2 regions of the Paenibacillus sp. USHLN196 genome follow, and region 1 is predicted to be linked to the other one. Evidence: riboswitches for the same ligand, from Rfam matches in the RefSeq annotation. Region 1 holds a riboswitch; the other holds the start of a gene.

Region 1 (10,811 bases):
AGGAGCCAGGAAAACGAGGAACCAGATTCCCTTCCCTCGAATCTTAAGCCAATCCGAAGACAATGCACGTCCCGTCATATGGATGCCCCCTCGCCAATGACCCGCATGAACAGATCTTCCAGAGACTGACGTTGTTCCTCCACACGATACACATCATGATCCTGCTCAATCAATCGGCGCACAAGCAGTGCAACCGAAGGGTTATCCATATAGGGGAATGTTAACGTAGAACCTTGTCGCTGACCGAATTGACCCTGTTCTCTGGCCAGCTTCATGGCCTCTTCCGGCTCGGAAACCGTTAACCGAATCGAGCTGCCCGTCTGACTATGCAGACTCGCAATAGTATCCTGAAGTACCATCTTGCCTTCACGGATAATGCCGACGCGGCTTGCCATCTGTTCGACTTCACTGAGCAAGTGGCTGGAAACAAGTACGGTAATGCCATGTTCCAGAGGCATACGCTTGATCAATTCCCGAATCTCCTGAATGCCCGCAGGATCAAGCCCATTCGTCGGCTCGTCCAGAATGAGCAGCTCCGGTTCACCCAGCAAGGCGCTGGCTATACCAAGGCGCTGCTTCATGCCAAGGGAGTATCCCTTTACCGAACGTTTGGCATCCTTGGTCAGATCTACAATGGACAGCACTTCAGCAATTCTCGATTTCGGTACATTGATAATCCGGCGCAGTGTTTCCAGGTTCTCCACCGCATTTAGATGTCCATAATAAGACGGATATTCGACCAGTGAACCAACACGGCGCAGAATGTCCATGCGATCCTTGCGGATGTCCTTGTCGAAGACACGGATCACGCCTTTGGTTGGTTTAATCAAGCCGAGAAGCATGCGAATCGTTGTGGTTTTACCGGCACCATTGGGACCGAGGAAGCCGTAGATATCTCCCTTTTTAATATGCAGATCAAGTTCACGGACCGCTGCACGGTCCCGGTATGTTTTCCATAGATTAGCCGTTTGAATAATATTTTCACTCACTGTATGATCACCTCAGAACTATCGTAACCGTCCAAGGTTAAAGCCAAGGTAGTCTCCAGTTTAAGTTTAGTTTAAAAAAAACTACTCCCCTGGTTTGTGGCTTCCCGCACCACTGTAGATATATGTTCGGACACCCGCTTCGGAGCTGTCTACCCGCTTGCGCAGTCCCATCTCACGAATCAGCAGGTCTACAATGGATAAGCCAAGACCCGTACCTTTCGTGTCAGAATCCTGTTGCAGTCCAGGACCCCGATCCTGAACAACAATGGCCGTCTCGCCCTGAATCTCCTGCGTTGTTATGCCGATATACTTTCCGCTCGCAGCATGACGGATCACGTTCTGAAACAGATTATCGAGAATACGCCGCATACCCTGTTCATCCATTTGCCATATCAAAGGTTTCTCCGGCAGGTCAATATCAATCTCGAATTGTTCTCTCTCCCAGACCGGATACCATGAGGCCGCCGTCTCTCTGACGATCCGAAGCATATCTTTCTCTTCCAGTTTCAGTGTATATTTCCCGCTCGTAAGCAAATTATAGGATAACATGTTGTCAATGAGGCCGCCGAGATCCTCCATCTTCGCTTCCATGCGCTGTAATGAGTGGATGCCTTGTTCGCTGAGGTTTTCTTTATGCAGTGCATGCATATGTCCTCGAATTACCGTTAACGGCGTGCGAAGATCATGGGAAAGCCCGGCAATGAGGCGTTTGCGCAATAGTTCTTCCTCGCGTTCCCGGTGATGACTGTCAGTGAGTTGATGCACCATCTGATTAAATGAATCCTCCAGCTGACCAATCTCATCCGACTGACGAATGTCAACCGGAAGTGGAATGCCTGCCTTGCCCGGGGTCATCATTGCCGTCTGCAACCGAATAAGCCTTTTGCGAATACGTGCGAAGAAGAGAATCGACATGATAATGAAGATCAGAAAGATGATGGTCATTACGATACCGAGATACAAGAGTTCCATCGGCCAGTTACTCTGTCTCATTTGCAAAAGCGACCGCGGAACTTCAATGATCATGAATCCCTGTCCTTTGTCCTGTTCATTTCCACCAATATATGCAACGACGGTCAGTGGATCGCGAAAGGAAGCTTCTTTCATGAATTGCACCGTATTGTTCACATTCCATAAGGCTGGAATATGAGTCTCGGTCGTTTGCCCGGAATCCAGTGACCATCTCAATGTCGTGTCTGTCAGGCCATCCGGCGATGGGGATTTCAGAAGCGTTACATCTTCACCCCCAAGAATAAAGACGGTTTCGCCGCTCGTATTCACACGATACATGGAAGATTTGGGATACGTGCCATGTAATTGCTCCAATCGGGCCCTAATCTCTTCCTCCGAAGCACCATCCAGGTTCTCCGCTTCACGCGACCAAAGGTTACTGATCCGGGTAACGTCACCGTAAGGTGCCTCTCGGTCCGTGTTCGTATTATTCACTACGACAATATAGATAACGGATATGATTGGAAGGACAACAGGCACAAACAATATAGCCGCCAGGATCAGGATAATGTATCGGGACATCAAAGACCGTCCAAATCGAAGCTTTCCCTGCCCGGTTTGCTTATAATTATGATCCATGCTCTGTTCTCCTTTCTTGCTCTTCCGTGCTCTGAACCAGTGGATCATGGCTTCTTCACACGATATCCAACACCACGAACTGTCTGAATAATAACAGGGTTAGCCGGATCAAGCTCCAACTTTTCGCGCAGATGTCGAATATGTACCATTAAGGTCTTGTCCCCATCCAGATATGGCTCGTTCCATACGGCTTCATAGATCTGCTCTTTGGTTCGAATCATGCCCATATGTCGTAACAGGTAGGCGAAGATATGGAACTGTTTGCCCGATAAAACAACCTCATCCCCCGTCTCATCATTGACGATCCGGTTATCTTTCTCATAGATCGAGAGATGATCCAGCTTCAAGGCCGCATCGGATGAGATCGCAGTCCCTGCCTTCCGCAGCTGAACTTCAATTCGGGCAGCCAGTTCATCGGGGTGAAACGGCTTGGTCACATAGTCATCGGCAAAATCAAGACCATGCAGCTTATCGTCAATAGACGTTCTCGCCGATAACATGACAATAGGAATAGCCGGATGTTCTTTTTTCAGTCGCTGTCCGACCGTGAATCCATCCAGCCCTGGCAGCATGACATCCAGAATGATCAATGAGCAGCCAACAGCAGCTTCAGCTGCACCTTCACCACTTCCGAGCCAGATCACTTCATAACCACGCTCCTCCAGATCAGCCCTTACCCATGTTGCAATTTCCGTGTCATCTTCAATGTATAACAGTTTAGTTTTCATACGCGCATTCGTTTCCTTTCTACACCAGTTGGGTTAATTATATCTTAATCATTAGCTTGCGTGATGTCATGTCATACCAGTCCACGAAGTACATAACATGTTTACAAATAACGGGAGGGAACTTAATATGCTGCTGGAAGCCATCTATCATCAACCGAAGCGGAACTGGGCCTATGCCTACGATCAGGATACAATCCGCCTGCGTCTTCGTTCCAAAAAGAATGATCTGACCGAGGTATACGCACTGACAGGGGATAAGTATGCATGGGATGAAACCAAAGCCCTGGTTCCTTTAACCAAGTTTACGACAGACTCCATGTTCGATTATTACGAAGGTGAAGTGAAGCCTCCTTACCATCGGCTGAAGTACTCTTTTCTATTAAAAGACGGAGACGAGCAGATCTGGATGACCGAGACGGGCTTCCAGGAAGAAGAGCCGGACGATCCGGGCCGCATGTTCCAATTCCCCTACATACATGCCGGGGCCGTATTCACACCCCCTGAATGGGTGAAGGATGCGATATTCTATCAAATTTTCCCGGAACGATTTGCCAATGGCAACCCGGATATCAATCCGGACAATGTAGAACCCTGGGGCGGCGAGCCAACACCGTTTAATTTCTTCGGTGGTGATCTTCAAGGCGTAATCGACCATCTCGATTATCTCAGTGAACTCGGCATCAACGCGATCTACTTCACCCCCATCTTCGAGGCAACGACCAATCATAAATATGATACAGAAGATTATCTGCGGGTAGATCGTCACTTTGGAGACGCAGATACCGTCAAACGACTGGTTGAGCTATGCCATGCGCGTGGAATTCGTGTACTGCTCGACGCCGTGTTCAACCATTCCGGGAAGACCTTCGCACCATTCGTCGATGTGCAGAAGAACGGAGAACAATCCAAATACAAGGACTGGTTCCATGTACACGAATTCCCGCTGGATGTGAAAGATGGCATTCCTACGTATGAGACATTCGGATTCGAAGCGCATATGCCGAAGCTGAATACGGAGAATTCCGAGGTGAAGGCCTATCTGCTGGAGGTTGCCGAGTACTGGATCAAGGAAGTGGGTGCGGACGGATGGCGGCTGGATGTTGCGGACGAAGTGGATGATGCATTCTGGCGTGAATTCCGTCATGTAGTCAAGGCCGCTAATCCGGAAGCCTATATTCTGGGTGAAGTCTGGAATGAGTCCTCTGCCTGGCTGCAGGGCGATCAGTTCGATGCTTCCATGAACTATCCTTTTACCGATGCCGTAAATGCCTTTTTTGTGAAAAATACGATGCAGGCCGAACAGTTCGCGAACTCCATCGGTCGACAGTTATCCCGCTATCCGCTTCAGGCCAGCCAAGTAGCATTCAACTTGCTGGACAGCCACGATACCCCGCGTCTGCTCACCCTGTGTGAGGGCGATCAGCGCAAGATGAAGCTGGCTGCACTATTCCAGTTCAGTTACATGGGTGCTCCGTGTATCTATTACGGAGACGAGATTGGCATGGACGGCGAACATGATCCGGGTTGCCGGAAATGCATGGAATGGGACGAAGCGAAGCAGGACCGGGAGTTGCTCGACTTTTATCAGAAACTGATCTCACTACGTCATGCTCATCCCGCCCTGCGTGCGGAAGGCACCATTCGTTTCCTGCAGGCTCGCCCCGATGGCAGCCAACTGGTACTCGAACGGCAAGACGATGAGGAACGCATCCTGATCTTGTTCAATCGTTCAGAGGAGACAGCCATTGTCGAACTGGAAGCAGGAGACGGGGAATGGACAGAGCTATTCGGCGGAAACCATCGTACTGCCAAGGATGATGGCGTGCTTGCCATTGAATTGCCTGCGTATGGATATGCTGTACTGAGTACGGCTGTGAGTCAGAGATCATCTTAATACACATACATCTATCAACACATTTTATGAAATACATCCTAGCCTCGCCTCATCACAAAACAAGCGTCCTGCATGACCTGGATTCAGGTTTGCGGACGCTTATTTTGGGATTAGCCGTTATGCATATGTCGCAGTATTATTCTCTCGGCATAGCCTGTTGTCAGATTAAACCTGGGAATCAGGTGTTTCCGGCTCTGCACGCTTTGCCTTCGGTTTGGCCAGCTTTTGCATCATTTTGCGTCCCGTTGGTGTCTGGGCCAATCCGCCTTGGGCTGTCTCCCGGTGTCGGCTCGGCATCGCACTGCCTACTTCCAGCATGACGTCGATGACTTCGTCTGACGGAATGGCACTACGCACACCGGCCAATGCCATGTCGGCCGCAGCCAATGCTGTGACGGCACCCAGTCCGTTACGGACGATGCACGGAATTTCGACGAGACCTGCGACTGGATCGCAGATAAGGCCAAGTGTATTTTTTAACGCCAAGCCAACGGCATGAACGACCTGCTCCGGTGTACCTCCACGCAGTTCAACCATGGCACCCGCAGCCATACCAATCGCAGAACCGACTTCCGCCTGACAGCCACCCTCGGCACCAGAGATAAATGAATTGTTCGCAATAACATAACCGATTGCCCCAGCACAGAACAACCCGTTGACCAAGTGTTCGTCCGTCCAGCCAAACCGCTCCTGTGAACTGATAAACACACCAGGAATAATGCCGCAGGAACCGGCTGTTGGTGTTGCCACGATGCGGCCCATGGAAGCATTCACTTCGGATACACACAGGGCATACGCCATCGCAAGTGCAGAAGCATCACCAGAGCAAGTCTCACCTTTGCGAATGTACTCGGCCATTTTCTTACCGTCTCCACCCGTTAACCCACTGCGTGATGTGGTATCTTCCGTTAACCCCTTCTGTACCGCTTCCTTCATCACTTGATAATAGTCTGACATCTGCTGCACAACGTCCGCTTCAGGCGTATTCGTTTCTTGGACCTGCTCCTCAATCATCAGCTGAGCAATGGTTTTGGATTCCGCTGTACAGATCGTATTCAGTTCGTGCAGATGTTTAAACCGCATCCGAATCAACTCCTCTCTTCAAATCAATGACACGAATGTCCAGTACATGGTCGAGCGAACGCAGACGCTTCAACATATCCGGATTAGGCACGCCGTCCATCTCCATTGCCGTCAGCGCTTCACCATCCCGAGCTTTCCGATCCACCTGCATATAACCGATGTTAACTCCCGATGAACTGATCGTAGACGTCACTGACGCAAGTACACCTGCTTTGTCAGCATGCCGCAGAACGAGTGTAGGGAATTCACCACTGATCTGGACACGAAAATCATTCATCGCATGTACCGATACGCTGCCGCCACCAATGGAAGCCCCGATCAAGGAGCAGGCACGTTCTCCATGCCATAACTCAATTTTGACCGTGTTCGGATGAGGAGCAGGCAGGCCGCTTGTATAAAACTCAACCTCCATGCCCGCTTCTTCTGCGTATTGCTCGGCATCCGGGATACGCGGATCGTCTGTGACATAGTCCAGCAGACCGCCGATCAGTGCCAGATCCGTGCCGTGGCCCTGATACGTATCTGCAAATGAACCGTACAGCGTCAGTCGTGCCCGATCCGGCGTACAACCGAGCCACTGACGAGCAATTCTCCCTAACCTTGCTGCTCCAGCTGTATGTGAACTTGAAGGCCCCGTCATCGACGGGCCAATAATTGAAAACACATCTTTAAATCGCACCTTATAACCCTCCAATTGTATTCGTCATTTGCATCCAGATTCCATGCCACAATGTTCCTTTTTTACTGAATGATGACATCAAAAAAGGACAGAAGAAGGCCCCAGGCCCTCTCTCTGTCCTCGATACCTGAGAGTTTCATGATCAGCAGTGTCCAAGGACAAGGTGAATGCCTGCGATTACAGGCAAGGTCACCGGGCTAACTGATCATATACCCCTTGGGTGGCGCAGTTCGCGCACTCTCCAGAGTTGCGTCCAACGATGGTACATTTACCTGAGAGATTAACCACTGCGCCGGGTGCGCAGCAGCTTGCTCCTTCGGTGCCTGAACTCTAGCCATTTTACTCGGCCAACCCAGGTCTCTCCCGCTCGTTATCATCCGCTGTATGGAACCATTTCTGAACTGATGTCAGAACAGTAATGGAAGTCGTTATTTTCTTCTTCATTAAGATTAATCGACCGGAAGATCAGTGTCAACAAACTTAACGATTTCTTTGGGTATATTTCCCTAATTTCCTGTTGCATCGATGTAAAACAGAATGATTTGTCAGCTTTTATCACATACATACGATAAGAGAGCCTTATATAAAGCATATTTTTGTGTTCCTACAAATAACCCAACTATGTGCTTACTACTATCTATGTTGTTATCCACCAAACAGTTCGGGTGTTCTGGCAACCCTTATCTTTGAAGTACAGTTCTTCGATTTCCCAGCTGAATCCTTATATCAGGATTACACCTCATAACTCGTAGAAGATGCTCTCGTTCTGTACATAGGGTCTACAATACTTGCTGCACAGCTTCGGCATGCGGTCTTTCATCCATTCGTGTCTCGATTCATTTGCCATCTGAAAGGCATAATAACCCAGTGTAAAAATCAACATGAATCCTTCCATTAACCGCATATCCCGATCCGTTAGCGGTGCACTCTGTTTCGTGTAACCAGATAGAAACTGTTCACGCTCTTCCCGATTGAACATAAGTGCTGCCCCTCCAGCATCGAAAAGATAATAACCATAACCGTATAGACAAAAATCAATCATAGATATGCCCTCATCCGTTATCAGCAGATTATTGCGGGTAATATCCCCATGAATGACTCCCCATGTCTTTGTATCGTACGGATATGTTTCTAACTGCTCATTAATGTTCTCGAACGTTTCTCGAAGCAGATCAAAGTCTTCCGTTGTAAAAATCCCCAGTCTGACGCCTTCCTCCAGCTGTCCTAGCATGACCAAGTTCTCTTGAATGTTGCCATATGCCGGCCGTACCTTCGTTTGATCTAGCTGACTCATCTCTCTTCCTGTCCGCTGATGATCGTTGCTATCCACTATTCCTCTGCTTTCAACCGTTCCCTCAATGGCTTCGGGTTTCTCCTGTACGCGTCCATATTGATGAAGCGTCTGCAGTTGTGCCCCAAGATCATAGATCTGCTCTGTTGTCAGGCGCTCTCCCTGCTGGATGTCCCTGCCCTCAATCCACTCCAGTACCGTACAACAGGTCTCTTTCCCTTCCTCACTTCTCCATACCGTGACCCATTCACCTGATACATTGCGTACCGGATGTTGCACGCGTAATGCTGTCGTTGCGTTTAAATCATGAAGCAGATTCATCTCTGCCTCCAGTGCAGGAAGCGTATGTTGAATCCCAGACATACTTGCATATGCAGCTTGATGGATACGCAGCAGATACTTCTGCCCGCTCGCTTCATCCACGACATGGTACGTCAGATTCTCGTTGTGACGAATATAAGAAACGACAGGTTTTTCAATCGTGTAGTTCTGTATGATATCAGCTGCCATGTGGTCGTAAGACATCTTATCCGTAGTGATTATCAACATCTCCTTCGAAGTTATGTAAACGTTCTCTTCATACTGAATATCGTAGCATAATGTCTAACTCGCATACAGAAAATCCCACTAAAATTATAAATTAAAAAGCACAACCCCTGAACAACTGTCCAGGCATTGTGCTTTCTATTATCTCTATTTATTTCTTTATCTCTATTACTCTATGTTACACTCCATGATCCAATTAACCGAAACGTCCCATAATGTATTCTTGCGTTAGGCGATTGTCCGGGTTCGTGAAAATGTGCTCTGTATCCCCGTGCTCAACCATACTTCCCAGATAGAAATAAGCCGTGTAATCCGAGATGCGTGCCGCCTGCTGCATGTTATGGGTAACAATGACGATCCGCAGATCTTTCTTAAGCTCGGTAATCAATTCCTCAACCTTACCCGTGGATACTGGATCAAGGGCAGATGCCGGCTCATCGAGCAGCAGAATCTGTGGTTCAACAGACAAAGCGCGAGCGATACATAGACGCTGCTGTTGTCCGCCGGAGAGAGACAGAGCTGACTCATGCAGTCTGTCTTTCACTTCATCCCAGAGCGCAGCACGGCGCAAGCTTTTTTCCACAATTTCATCCAGTGCCTTCTTACTCTTCGTACCACGGTAGCGGGGGCCAAACGCGATATTGTTGTAGATGGACTTATGAAAAGGATTCGGCTTCTGCCACACCATGCCAATCTTCTGGCGAAGCTTGATTACATCGGTTCCAGGCTCATTCAGATCGTTACCGTCCATCCAGATATGTCCCTCTGTGCGGGAACCAGCAATCTCGTCGTTCATCCGGTTAAGTGACCGGAGGAACGTGGATTTACCGCAACCAGACGGTCCAATAAGAGCCGTTACGCTTGCTTCAGGAAACGTCAGACTGATCTGCTTCACTGCCTGGAAATGTCCATAATATATGCTTAACTGTTCCGTACCAAAAGGTATGGCCATGTTGGTTCCTCCTTATTTCGAAGCTGTCATGCGGCGGAATACAACCCGACCGATCCAGCGTGCACTTAGATTGAACGCCAGCACGAGAATGACAAGCACGGCGGATGCCCCTGCTGCCACTTCTTTGGAATCTGGCCCAATGCCTTCACTATTTACTTTCCAGATATGGACAGCAAGTGTCTCTGCCGGACGGAAAGGATTAAGCGGTGATCTTGGACTCGTCGGATTCCAATCCGTGAAGTCCAATGGTGGACTACTCATACCTGCGGTGAACATCAGCGCGGCTGCTTCACCGAAGATCCGGCCGGAAGCCAGGATCGTACCCGTGATCAAGCTCGGCAATGCTACAGGCAGCAGAATGGAAGTGATAATCTTCCACTTGGACAGTCCCAGCGCCAGACCTGCTTCCTTCTGTTCCTTCGGAACGGCCCGGAAAGCCTGCTCCGTTGTCCGTACCATCAATGGCAGGTTAAAGATCGCCAGAGCCAAGGCACCCGAGATCAGGGAGAAACCAAGACCAAATGTATTTACAAGCAATAAGAGACCAAACAAACCAATAACGATGGAAGGGAATGATGACAATACTTCAACGACCAGACGAATGAAGCTTGTAATCTTGCCTGGTTTGGCGTATTCAGCCATGTAAATCCCGCCGCCCCATCCGAGTGGAATGGTAACAATCAAGGTCAGGATTAGCAAGAATACAGAGTTAAAGAGCTGTGGACCAATTCCGCCGCCACCTTTAAGCAACTGCGGTGCGCTTGTCAGGAAGTTCCAGCTAATATGTCCAATGCCTCTATACATGATGAAGCCAAGCAGACCGAGCAATAGAATAACAATGAACAGGGCCAGTATAACGATGACAGATGTTGCAATTTTATCTACCGTCTTTGCCTTCATTTTCATACCCGGTTCCTCCTTTCAAGCAGGCGAACCAGAATGACGAAGACAAATGTCATCACCAGCAGGACAAGCGCCATACTCCACAGTGCATTGTTATGAACAGAACCCATCGTGGTGTTACCCATGCTGAGTGTAATTACACTTGTTAATGTTGAA
Region 2 (10,811 bases), on a different contig from region 1:
GTCACATTCTGGCAGGGAATAAGCGACACGTCCAGGGCTGCTGAGTTCAAAGATCAATGCTTGCTCCGGTGCAGGGGATAAGGTTTGTGCGTTGAATTTTTCTGTCACAAATTGAGCCGAAGTGGAGACAGAGGTACTCGTTTCAGATTGTCCTTGTGCCGGTGTTGTCGTCGTTTCCTGAGTCACAGCGATCCCTCCAATGCTCGTGCGAATTCGTCAATCTCTTCCTTACTGCGTCGTTCGGTAACAGCAATCAGCATATGTCCGGCAAGCTCCGGATAATCACGTCCGAGTTCGTAGCCACCAATGAAGCCCTCATCCAGCAGTTTCAGCTGAAGTGCATCCACGTCTGTTCCTTCAGGAAGTTTAATCACAAACTCATTGAATGTTGGTGCATTAAACGTCAGGCTAACACCAGGAATCGCAGTTAATGTATTCAGGGTGTAATGGCTCTTTTGCAGATTTAGATCCGCTACATCGATCATTCCTTGTTTCCCCATGATGGACATATAGACAGATGCGCTGAGTGCAAGCAAAGCCTGGTTGGAACAGATGTTGGATGTCGCCTTTTCGCGGCGGATATGCTGTTCACGTGCTTGCAATGTCAGTACAAAACCGCGCTTGCCGTTGCGATCCGTGGTCTGTCCTACAATTCGGCCAGGAATTCGGCGCATATGAGGCTGGGATACGGCGAAATATCCACATGTCGGGCCGCCGAGTGAAGCGGCGATACCGAGGGGCTGCGCATCGCCTACTACGATGTCGGCACCCAGCTTGCCTGGAGCTTCCAGCAGACCCAGCGATAGCGGGTTAGCACTTACGACGAGCAGGCCCTTGTGCGCATGTACGAGGTCGGCAGCCTGCTTCACATTTTCCACAGCACCGAAGAAGTTCGGACTCTGGATCATGACAGCAGCGGTATCGTCCGATATGGCGGCTTGCAGGGCATCCCAATCAGTGACGCCATCCTTATAACCAATCTCGACAATCTCCAGACTCAATCCGTGCGCATACGCCTGCAATACCTGACGGGCTTCCGGATGAACGGTACGGGATACGATGAGCTGTTTGCGACGAGTTGCCGCTGCGGCCAGGTTTCCTGCTTCGGCAAAGGCAGTTGCACCGTCATACATACTGGCATTGGCCACAGCCATACCGGTTAATTCACAAATGTAGGATTGAAATTCGAAAATGGCCTGTAGTTCACCTTGGCTGATCTCAGGCTGATAAGGTGTGTAGGCGGTGTAGAACTCGGAACGGGAAATGACATGATTAATGACGGAAGGAACATGATGATCATATATACCTGCGCCGAGGAAACTGGCGTGTGTTTCGAAATTGGCGTTGGCGCCAGCCTGTTTGGACATATGACGTGTCAGCGCATATTCATCAAGTTTGGAGGATACGGGCAGCTCGCCCTGATAACGAATCTCCTGCGGAATGTCCTGAAACAGATCCTCCAGCGTATCCACACCGATGGTTGCGAGCATGGCGCTCTGATCATGCTCAGTCATGGGAATGTAACGGTGCTTGCTCATGCTTGATCAGCTCCTTGAGTAGGTGTCTTCGACGTACGTGTCCGTTTATGAAAAGGGGTCTTCACAACCTCGGCTTTTAGTTTCTTGCCGCGGATCTCAATCTCAAGCGGGGTTCCCAGCCCAGCGTATTTGCTGTCGATGAGGGCAAGCCCCAGATTACGCTTCAATGTAGGTGATTGCGTGCCGGTTGTCACTTCACCAATCTGTACGCCTTCGGCGTAAATTGGATAGTGGGGGCGAGGAATACCACGCTCCAGCACTTCGATGCCGACCAGTTTGCGGGCGAGCCCGTCAGTTTTCTGCTGTAACAAGGCTTCGTGTCCGATAAAAGGTCCAGCGTTCAGCTTCACAAACATGCCAACGCCAGCCTCAAGCGGAGAGATGGTTGCCGACAATTCCTGTCCATACAGTGGTAACCTTGCTTCAAAGCGCAGTGTATCCCGAGCACCGAGGCCTGCTGGTACCAGTCCGTGACCTTCTCCGGCCTGCATTAGTCCATTCCAGACCGCAGCGGCTTGGTCCGCAGATACATATAGTTCAAATCCATCTTCACCGGTATAACCGGTACGGGACAACAGCAATGTTACTCCACATACTTCGGCATCCTGTACAAAACGGAACGGTTCAATCGTGGATACATCCGTATCTGTAACTTTTTCAATAATGTCTACAGCTAGTGGACCTTGCAGGGCGAGCAACGCCGTCTGCTCCGAATCGTTGGTCATGCTTACGCCAGGGATCAGGTGCTCTTGCAGCCATGCCCAATCCTTGTCGATGTTGGAGGCGTTAACCACGAGCATATAGTGCTGATCTTCCAGCTTATACACGAGCAGATCATCCACCACACCGCCATCCGGATAACACATGAGGGTGTACTGAGCTTGACCGGGAACCAGCGTGGTCACATCATTAGTTGTCATTTGTTGCAAAAATGCTTCAGCCTGCTCACCCTGTACTGTGAATTCGCCCATATGGGATACATCGAACAGTCCAGCGCGCTCGCGTACGGCTTCATGTTCTTTCTGGATTCCGCTAAATTGTACCGGAAGTTCCCAGCCTCCAAAATCAATGCACCGTACGCCTTCGTATTGCTGATACAGTGGGAAGAGTGGTGTTCTAAGCAAATCGGACATCAAATCACCTCGTCATGGGCCGTCAGCCGGCCGGATATACAATCGTGGATCAATGAACCAGGTATTTTTAAATTTTCAGCTAGATAATTTCATCACATAAGTATGGTAAGGCAGCTATGACAGCGCCGATCTGAATCCTGTTTTTCGTTTTTTGGGAAAAAGGAAAAGGACAGGCCAAAGAATCGGCATGCCAAGTAGCACGCTGTATTCTAAGGCTCTGTCCCTTGTACCTGAGAGTTACCCCGCCGCGGTTGTGCAGCAGGTTTCCCCTTGGGTGATCATAACGCCCGCACAGGGCGAATAGATGCTCTCCAGAGTTGCGTCCCGTAAAAGTCCTTTTGCCTGAGAGATTCACCCCCGCTTATCGGTGGTTTACTCCTTCGGCGTTACCTCATGTGCATCCCGAATCGGGTGTCACGGGTAATCTCTCCCTTTACATTCATCCGCGGGTATAACATAGTCCAATAAACACATTTACTCCTCTCATTAAAACGTGAATCCACTACTGATGTCAAGAACGATATCATAGATAATGATTAAAAACCGAATGTTTAATTTATATTCACTATTATTGTTCGTGTATCCAAAAAGACTACGCTTACTATTCTAATATTCACCAGTATATGAAAAAAAGAGTGTAATCCGGTTACAGGATTTAGAGGTTTTCAGCAAATAAATTGTGAGGTATCTTGACATTTGATTCAAAAATATCATACGCTATGTTCTGGGAAAAAGGTTAAGGTCAAAGAACGCATGCACTCATTAATGAAAAGCGAGGCGGATATCGATGAGCGAATTGAAAAGTGATTTCCTGTACAGTGAAGAGCACGAATGGGTGCAAACCGTAGGGGAGGATACTGTACGTATTGGCATTACCGAGTTCGCGCAGCATCAGCTGGGTGACATTGTGTTTGTGGAATTGCCTGACCTTGAATCCAATGTAAAAGCCGAAGATAGCATTGGAACGATCGAATCGGTCAAAACGGTGTCGGACTTGTTTTCTCCAGTCACTGGTTCAATCATTGCGGTGAATGATTCGTTGCAGAACTCACCTGAACTGGTAAACAGCTCTCCTTACGAGGAAGGCTGGATGATCGAGATTCGTGTTGAGGGAGATCTGTCTGCAGCATTGTCCACATTGATGAATGCAGATGCGTATCGCAAACATACGGAAGAATAGTTTTAACAAACTTGTACTTATTAACATATATTTTATAACCAAATGAAATGAGCTTCATATTGTTCGACCTGTGTGAGCCTGATAGCTTACACAGGTTTTTTGTGCTTTCCAACAATGGTTTTGAATGTGGATTGAAGCAGATTGTGGATGTAAATCACCTGATTGGACCAAGCTATAGGTTAGAAAATGATTCTGGAAATGATAAAAGTCATAGGCAAGAAAAGCCTTATGTACCAATGAGTTCAGCCATTATGCATAGATAAAAACGATTACATAACCTAATGTTGTCATCATTGTTCATGACGAAAGTACGCTTTCATTTCATTGAACAGGAGAGCATTCTCGCTTAGGATTACAGCAGGGGAGAAATGATACCCCTTTCATAAATCATAATCACTTGATCCAAGGAGGATAATACAATGAGTAATTTGGACCAATCGTCCAATTCCAAAGGTGGGCTACGGGTAGGGGTTCAGCGCTTCGGCCGATTCCTGAGTGGTATGGTCATGCCGAATATGGGCGCATTTATCGCCTGGGGATTAATTACGGCTCTGTTCATTCCAACAGGCTGGTTCCCTAACGAGACGCTTGCCCAGCTAGTAGATCCGATGATCAAATATTTGCTGCCACTGTTAATCGGTTACACCGGGGGTACGATGGTGCATGGCCAGCGTGGTGGTGTCGTGGGTGCCATTATGACCATTGGGGTCATCGTGGGTAGCGATATTCCGATGTTCCTCGGGGCCATGATCGCCGGACCTCTGGCAGCATGGATCATCAAAAAATTCGATAAATCGATCGAAGGTAAAATTAGAGCCGGATTTGAAATGCTGGTTAACAACTTCTCAGCTGGTATTATTGGCGGAATCTTGGGCATTTTTGCGCTACTGGGCATCGGGCCTGCTGTAGAAGCAATTAGCAAAGTATTGTCTGCCGGGGTGCAAGGCTTAATGAATCTGGGCTTGCTGCCGCTGGTTAACCTGATTATCGAACCGGGTAAAGTATTGTTCCTAAACAATGCAATTAACCACGGTATTCTTACGCCTATTGCAACAGATCAAGCAAGAGAATTAGGGCAATCCGTATTATACATGCTTGAATCCAACCCGGGTCCGGGACTTGGTATCTTGCTTGCTTACTGCTTCTTCGGACGCGGAATGGCCAAATCTTCTGCACCAGGTGCCGTTATCATTCATTTCTTCGGGGGAATTCATGAGATCTACTTCCCTTACATTCTGATGAGACCGATTCTGATTCTTGCCGCAATTGCGGGTGGCGTCGCAGGTACATTAACATTCATGCTTACAGGCGCAGGGCTTGTCTCAGCACCATCACCGGGTAGTATTATCGCGTATTTCCTTTTAACACCAAGAGGTGGATATCTCCCAATGCTCGCAGGGGTTCTTGTAGCAGCGGTCGTTTCCTTCCTTGTGGCAGCATTGTTGCTGAAAACGGGTAAACAAAAGGACGAAGATCTGGAGTCCGCATCCAGTCGGATGAAAGACATGAAGAGTCAAGGAACCGTGCCAAACGCTGGCATTACGGCTAATCAACGTGAAGCAGACAGAGTTGCGGATACGGCCTTTTCTACAGTGAAAACAGATGTGAAGAAGATCGTCTTCTCCTGTGATGCAGGTATGGGATCGAGTGCCATGGGCGCTTCCATTCTACGCAAGAAGATGAAGGCTGAGGGGATTGACGTTACGGTGACCAATACGGCCATCAGTGATATCCCGCCGGATGCAGATGTGGTGATCACACAACAAGTATTAACGGATCGTGCCCGCTCTGTGGCGCCGAATGCAGAACATATATCCATCGACAACTTCCTGAAAAGCCCGGAATATGATGCGCTCGTTGAACGTCTGAAGTAATTGCACGCATTCGTTTTCCCTGAGCCGGAGGCTGAGATATGAGTATTACCAAAAGACAACGTGAAATCGTGGAGTTTCTGCTGGAGCATCCACATGAAGTCACTGCCGGCGAAATCGCCGTTGAAGTAAAAGTCAGTACCCGAACGGTTCATCGCGAGCTTCAAATGATTGAACAATGGCTTGAACCTTTGGGCATGAGACTGGAAAAAAAATCAGGAACCGGTATTCGAATTGATTCCGGTTCGGATGATCTGACTGCATTGCGACAGCAACTGGAGGGTAAAGAATATGTAGAGTTTACGCCAGAAGAGCGTAAGCTCTTCATGCTTTGCATCCTGCTTGATGAGTCGGAGCCTGTGAAGTTGCTTGCTCTTGCTTCGGATCTGAAAGTGACTGTGTCCACGGTAACCACTGATCTGGACGATCTGGAGTCACGGATTCTTCAGGCCGGACTGAAGCTGGTTCGCAGGCGTGGATATGGTGTCAAAATTAACGGAAGTGAGACGTTTCATCGCACAGCCATTGCTGCACTTGCCCTCGAATTTCTGGATGAGTCTGATCTGTTCGGAAGACAGCCAGAACAAGGAGGCTCCATCGTAAACCAAAAACTGCTGGATATGATTGGACATGGTGATGTGCTAAAGGTCGAAAATGCGTTATGGCAGCCGGATATCGAATGGCTGGAGAACATCCCGGAACGGCAATACATGAAGCTGCTGATTCAATTATCCGTAGCAGTTGTACGTATTCGTAAAGGCTTTGGCATTGGCCGTATATCTCCCCGGGAGAAGAAGGGAGATGAAATTGCAGAGCAGGGTGAGATAAAGGTTTCACCTTATCTGGCTTCCCGCTTGTGCAGTGTTCTATCCACCCAGCTGGGGCTGACATTCTCCCAAGATGAGCAGGCTTATTTTCACAGACTACTAATTGAGACAGAACAACGCATTCACTCTTCACGGCTGTTGCCTATAGACGACTTGATTTTACTGGACAGGGTACATTCACTGATTGATCAGATGCAGGATAGAACTCATTATGCCTTTCATGAGGATCGTTTGCTTCGTGAGGGTCTGATTGGTCATATGCAACCTGTAATGGAGCGAATTGAAGAACAGCAGATCATTCGTAATCCGTTGCTGCAGCAGATTCGCAAGGATTATGATTCACTCTTCGAAGATGTCAAAAAATCCGTGCATCAAGCTTGGCCGAGTGTGGAAGTTCCGGATGAGGAAATTGGTTTCTTGGTCATGCATTTTGGAGCTTCCATTGAGAGGTTGCGTGCATTGAAACGGGAAATCAGGGCGATCATTGTGTGTACAAGCGGAATCGGATCATCACGTATGCTTTCCAGTCGACTGACGAAGGAGATTCCCGAGATTCGGATCATGGACAGCGTGTCCTGGTATGAAGCTACGCGAATCCCTACAGATGAATATGACCTGGTGTTATCCACTGTCGATCTGCCGATGGATGAGCATCAGTATTACAAAGTGAGCCCACTGCTCACGGCAGAAGAGAGTGAGCGGCTGCGTCATTTTATCAGAACAACAACGTTACAACGCCAGCAGCATAACAAGCCGCTTGAAACAGAGATTCAGACGACAAGTCGTTACTCGAACCCTGACGGAATGGAAGCTCTTCTGGTTGAAATCGTTCGGATTATTGGAAAGTTTCAGGTGTACCCGCTGGATAACCAGGATATCGGTTTCTATAAGACCGTGTATGCGATGTGCAACGTACTCCATGGATCTGGTGTGTTGAAGGAACCGGAGGAGATTGCGAAACGGTTGGAGGCACGTGAAGCGGTGGGGAGTCAGAAGATTCCCGGCACAAGACTTGCGCTGTTTCATACACGCAGTGAGGGTATCTACAGGCCGTCTATCAGCCTATTTCAGCTCACTGAGCCACTCCTTCGTACACCGGATGATCCGGCAGGAGTTACCCATATCCTCTTGATGCTCGGTCCCAGAGAATTATCCAAGGAAAGCCTGGAGGTTCTCAGTGAGATTAGTGCACTGTTATTGCAGGAAGAAATGATTGCATTGCTGGAGAAGGGAATCAGGGATGAACTCATTCATTACCTTTCCCAGGAACTGGTTGGATTTTACCGCAGTAAAACCGAAATTGGAGGCCAAAAATGATGAGTATGTTAACAACAGATAAAGTCATCTTGAATGCAACGGCTCAGGACAAATATGAAGCGATTCGTATGGCAGGACAGATTCTGAAGGATGCGGGACATATTACTGCTGATTACATTGAGAAGATGATTGAACGCGAAGAGATTGTCTCGACCTATGTAGGGAACGGACTTGCGATCCCGCACGGTACGAAGGAATCCAAAGCTTTCATTTTATCCACAGGTATCTCTGTCATTCAGTATCCACAAGGTGTTGATTTTGGCGAAGAAAAAGCCTATATGGTCATTGGTATCGCGGCTCAAGGCGGGGAACATATGGAGATCTTGACTAGCATTGCGGTGATCTGTGCTGAGGATGAGAATATGGAGGCCCTGCGTCTGGCGAAAACAGCCGAAGAAGTTATCGCTATTCTGGAAAGTGAAATGGAACTATGAAGGCTCTACACTTTGGCGCAGGTAACATTGGACGTGGGTTCATTGGATTGATTCTCTCCCGTGCAGGGTATGAAGTGATTTTCTCTGACGTGAATCAGACCTTGGTAACCGCTCTTCAGGAACGGGGACAGTACACGGTGGAACTGGCTAACGAGAGCAAGGATCAGGAGACCGTTACAGGCGTAAATGCAATCGATGGAACCCAGCTGGAGACGGTTGCCCAAACGGTTGTAGAAGCTGATCTGATTACAACCGCAGTGGGTGTGGGCGTGTTAAAACATATTGCACCAGGGATTGCAAAGGGACTTGAGAAAAGACTGAATTCCGGTCCTGCTCAAAACCCTCTTCACATTATTGCTTGCGAGAACGCCATTGGAGCCAGCACACAATTGAAAGAGCATGTATATGCTCTGCTTGATGAAAAAGTACGTTCCCTTGCAGATCAGTATGTTTATTTTCCAGATTCAGCCGTAGACCGGATAGTGCCTATCCAGCATCATGAAGATCCGTTGCATGTACAGGTTGAGCCTTTTTACGAGTGGGTAGTTGATCGCTCCCAGATGGCTCCTGCATTCAAACCGGTTGAGGGCATTGTATATGTCGATGATCTGGAGCCGTATATTGAACGGAAGCTGTTCACTGTAAATACAGGGCATTGTGTTGCAGCGTATATCGGTAATGTGCATGGGTATGACACGATTCAGAAGGCTATTGCCGACGAAAAGGTAAAATCCATTGTATACGGCGCTTTGCAAGAAACCGGGGCTATTCTGGTGAAACGGTTTGGATTTAATCCTGATGAGCATGAGCAGTATATTGTCAAAATACTGGGACGGTTCGTCAACCCGTATCTCACCGATGAGGTCACTCGTGTGGGTCGTTCCCCGCTGCGTAAGCTGTCTCCGAATGATCGTCTGGTTCGCCCGGCTCTTCAGGCCTATGCGGATGGAACTGAAACGACCTATCTGGCTATGGGCATGGCAGCTGCCTGCAAATTCGATGTCTCCGATGATCCGGAAGCAGTTGAATTGCAGGAGATGATCCGCCAGAAGGGGATTGCGGCTGCACTGCATCATTATACGTCCATGGATGAGCATCATCCGGTGCTTCAACAGGCTGTTGCCCAGTATAATCAAATGTAAGAGCAGTGGTAGCGAAGCTAACAGTCTAGATAATGCATAATAGAAGAAGAGCCATACAGTTGTTAACTGTGTGGCTCTTCTTTTTGTTGGAGTTTATCGGCATAGTCATCCAAACAGCGTTGACATATACACGATTTTCGGCGCTGCTCTGGCGGAATGCGGTCAAACACACCCTCGGGGAAAGTAGCCCGGTTACACCAGCATTCCGAATGAGGATGCCCTGCGGCATAGGAACAGCGATTAGCTTCCCCGCATAATGGGCAGACAAGAACATCGATATGGATGCGCTCTTGATCGTCTTGTTCTACAGACATTCGGTTCTTCCCTCCCTGTGGAATAGCTGCGAGTTGAAGACGAACACACTGATCTCAGTATAACAGAACTGTGCTGGTGATTATGGAATTCACTGTGCTTAAATGTACATATGAATTCCATTTCACTGTATCTGTTTTTTCCACTTGGCTATTCTTCAGGCGGTAATTCGATCTGTAGGCCTTCCACATGCTTGCGTCCCATTAGTTTACGCTTCTTGCGGTTTTCTTTTGTCTCAAACACGATGTCCAGATCGTAGTCGTCGCCCGGATAAAGTTCATCAGCAGATATATGCAGGGTCAGGCGTTTTTTATGGATTTTGACCTTACGCCCTCTCAGCATGACTCCGATATTTCCCCGGCTATCCTCCACATCACAGACGATGCCGGACTGATTGAGATAGGCCGCATACACCCGATCCCCTTTGCGAAAAGGTTTGGCAGGGGCAGGAGAACCTGACGCTCTGGTTGTTGTCTTTTTGTGGGAACTGGCGGAATCCTTTGATTGGTTAGACGTATTCCGCTTGGACAACTCTGCTGGGTCGCTTGCTTCTGTAACGGGACGATCAGGCTTTAGGACCGGAGTTTCCAAAGGAGGTGACGTAAACACGAATGTACGATCTCTCGAGCTACTTTGATCCGACAGAGACTTGGAACGCTCGATAATACGCTGTGGCATGCCTAGCTTCAATGCAATGGAATAGGCGTAACTTTCGCCGGCTTCACCGATACGCAATCGATAAAGCGGCTGGAGAGATAAGGTATCAAATTCCATACGGGCATTTTCAAATCCTGGGGTGGCAGCTGCAAAATGTTTGATCTCACCAAAATGCGTTGTCGCCACAACGGTTGCTCCGCGGCTGTGAAGTTCCTCCAGCATGGCGATAGAAAGTCCAACACCTTCACCGGGATCTGTGCCAGAAGCCATCTCATCAATGAGCACCAGAGTCGAAGTATTGGCCTGTTCCAGTATGCCGATCATATTGCGAATGTGTGCAGAGAATGTACTGAGTGCTTGTTCCATACTCTGTCCGTCACCAATATCGACCGCTACCTCG

What was found. A riboswitch is a leader RNA that binds a small molecule or an ion and turns the genes downstream of it on or off. The one in region 1 is predicted to bind glycine.
Region 2: linked by a shared signal. The riboswitch ahead of gcvT (glycine cleavage system aminomethyltransferase GcvT) and the one ahead of sdaAB (L-serine ammonia-lyase, iron-sulfur-dependent subunit beta) in region 1 are both predicted to bind glycine.

The regions. Positions count from the first base shown of each region.
Region 1 covers NZ_JBBCYH010000009.1:138,507-149,317, reverse strand. The annotation lists gene WFI24_RS21605 (ABC transporter permease) at 1-78, opposite strand, end outside; gene WFI24_RS21600 (ABC transporter ATP-binding protein) at 75-989, opposite strand; gene WFI24_RS21595 (sensor histidine kinase) at 1,071-2,579, opposite strand; gene WFI24_RS21590 (response regulator transcription factor) at 2,624-3,307, opposite strand; gene WFI24_RS21585 (alpha-glycosidase) at 3,435-5,201, shown strand; gene sdaAA (L-serine ammonia-lyase, iron-sulfur-dependent, subunit alpha) at 5,367-6,284, opposite strand; gene sdaAB (L-serine ammonia-lyase, iron-sulfur-dependent subunit beta) at 6,274-6,963, opposite strand; glycine riboswitch at 7,076-7,210, opposite strand; glycine riboswitch at 7,215-7,339, opposite strand; gene WFI24_RS21570 (phosphotransferase enzyme family protein) at 7,703-8,764, opposite strand; gene pstB (phosphate ABC transporter ATP-binding protein PstB) at 8,997-9,752, opposite strand; gene pstA (phosphate ABC transporter permease PstA) at 9,765-10,652, opposite strand; gene pstC (phosphate ABC transporter permease subunit PstC) at 10,655-10,811, opposite strand, start outside.
Region 2 covers NZ_JBBCYH010000015.1:76,061-86,871, reverse strand. The annotation lists gene gcvPB (aminomethyl-transferring glycine dehydrogenase subunit GcvPB) at 1-108, opposite strand, end outside; gene gcvPA (aminomethyl-transferring glycine dehydrogenase subunit GcvPA) at 183-1,538, opposite strand; gene gcvT (glycine cleavage system aminomethyltransferase GcvT) at 1,535-2,671, opposite strand; glycine riboswitch at 2,887-2,988, opposite strand; glycine riboswitch at 2,992-3,114, opposite strand; gene gcvH (glycine cleavage system protein GcvH) at 3,459-3,851, shown strand; gene WFI24_RS27925 (PTS mannitol transporter subunit IICB) at 4,271-5,725, shown strand; gene WFI24_RS27920 (BglG family transcription antiterminator) at 5,764-7,866, shown strand; gene WFI24_RS27915 (PTS sugar transporter subunit IIA) at 7,866-8,300, shown strand; gene WFI24_RS27910 (mannitol-1-phosphate 5-dehydrogenase) at 8,297-9,442, shown strand; gene WFI24_RS27905 (cysteine-rich CWC family protein) at 9,505-9,756, opposite strand; gene WFI24_RS27900 (endonuclease MutS2) at 9,905-10,811, opposite strand, start outside.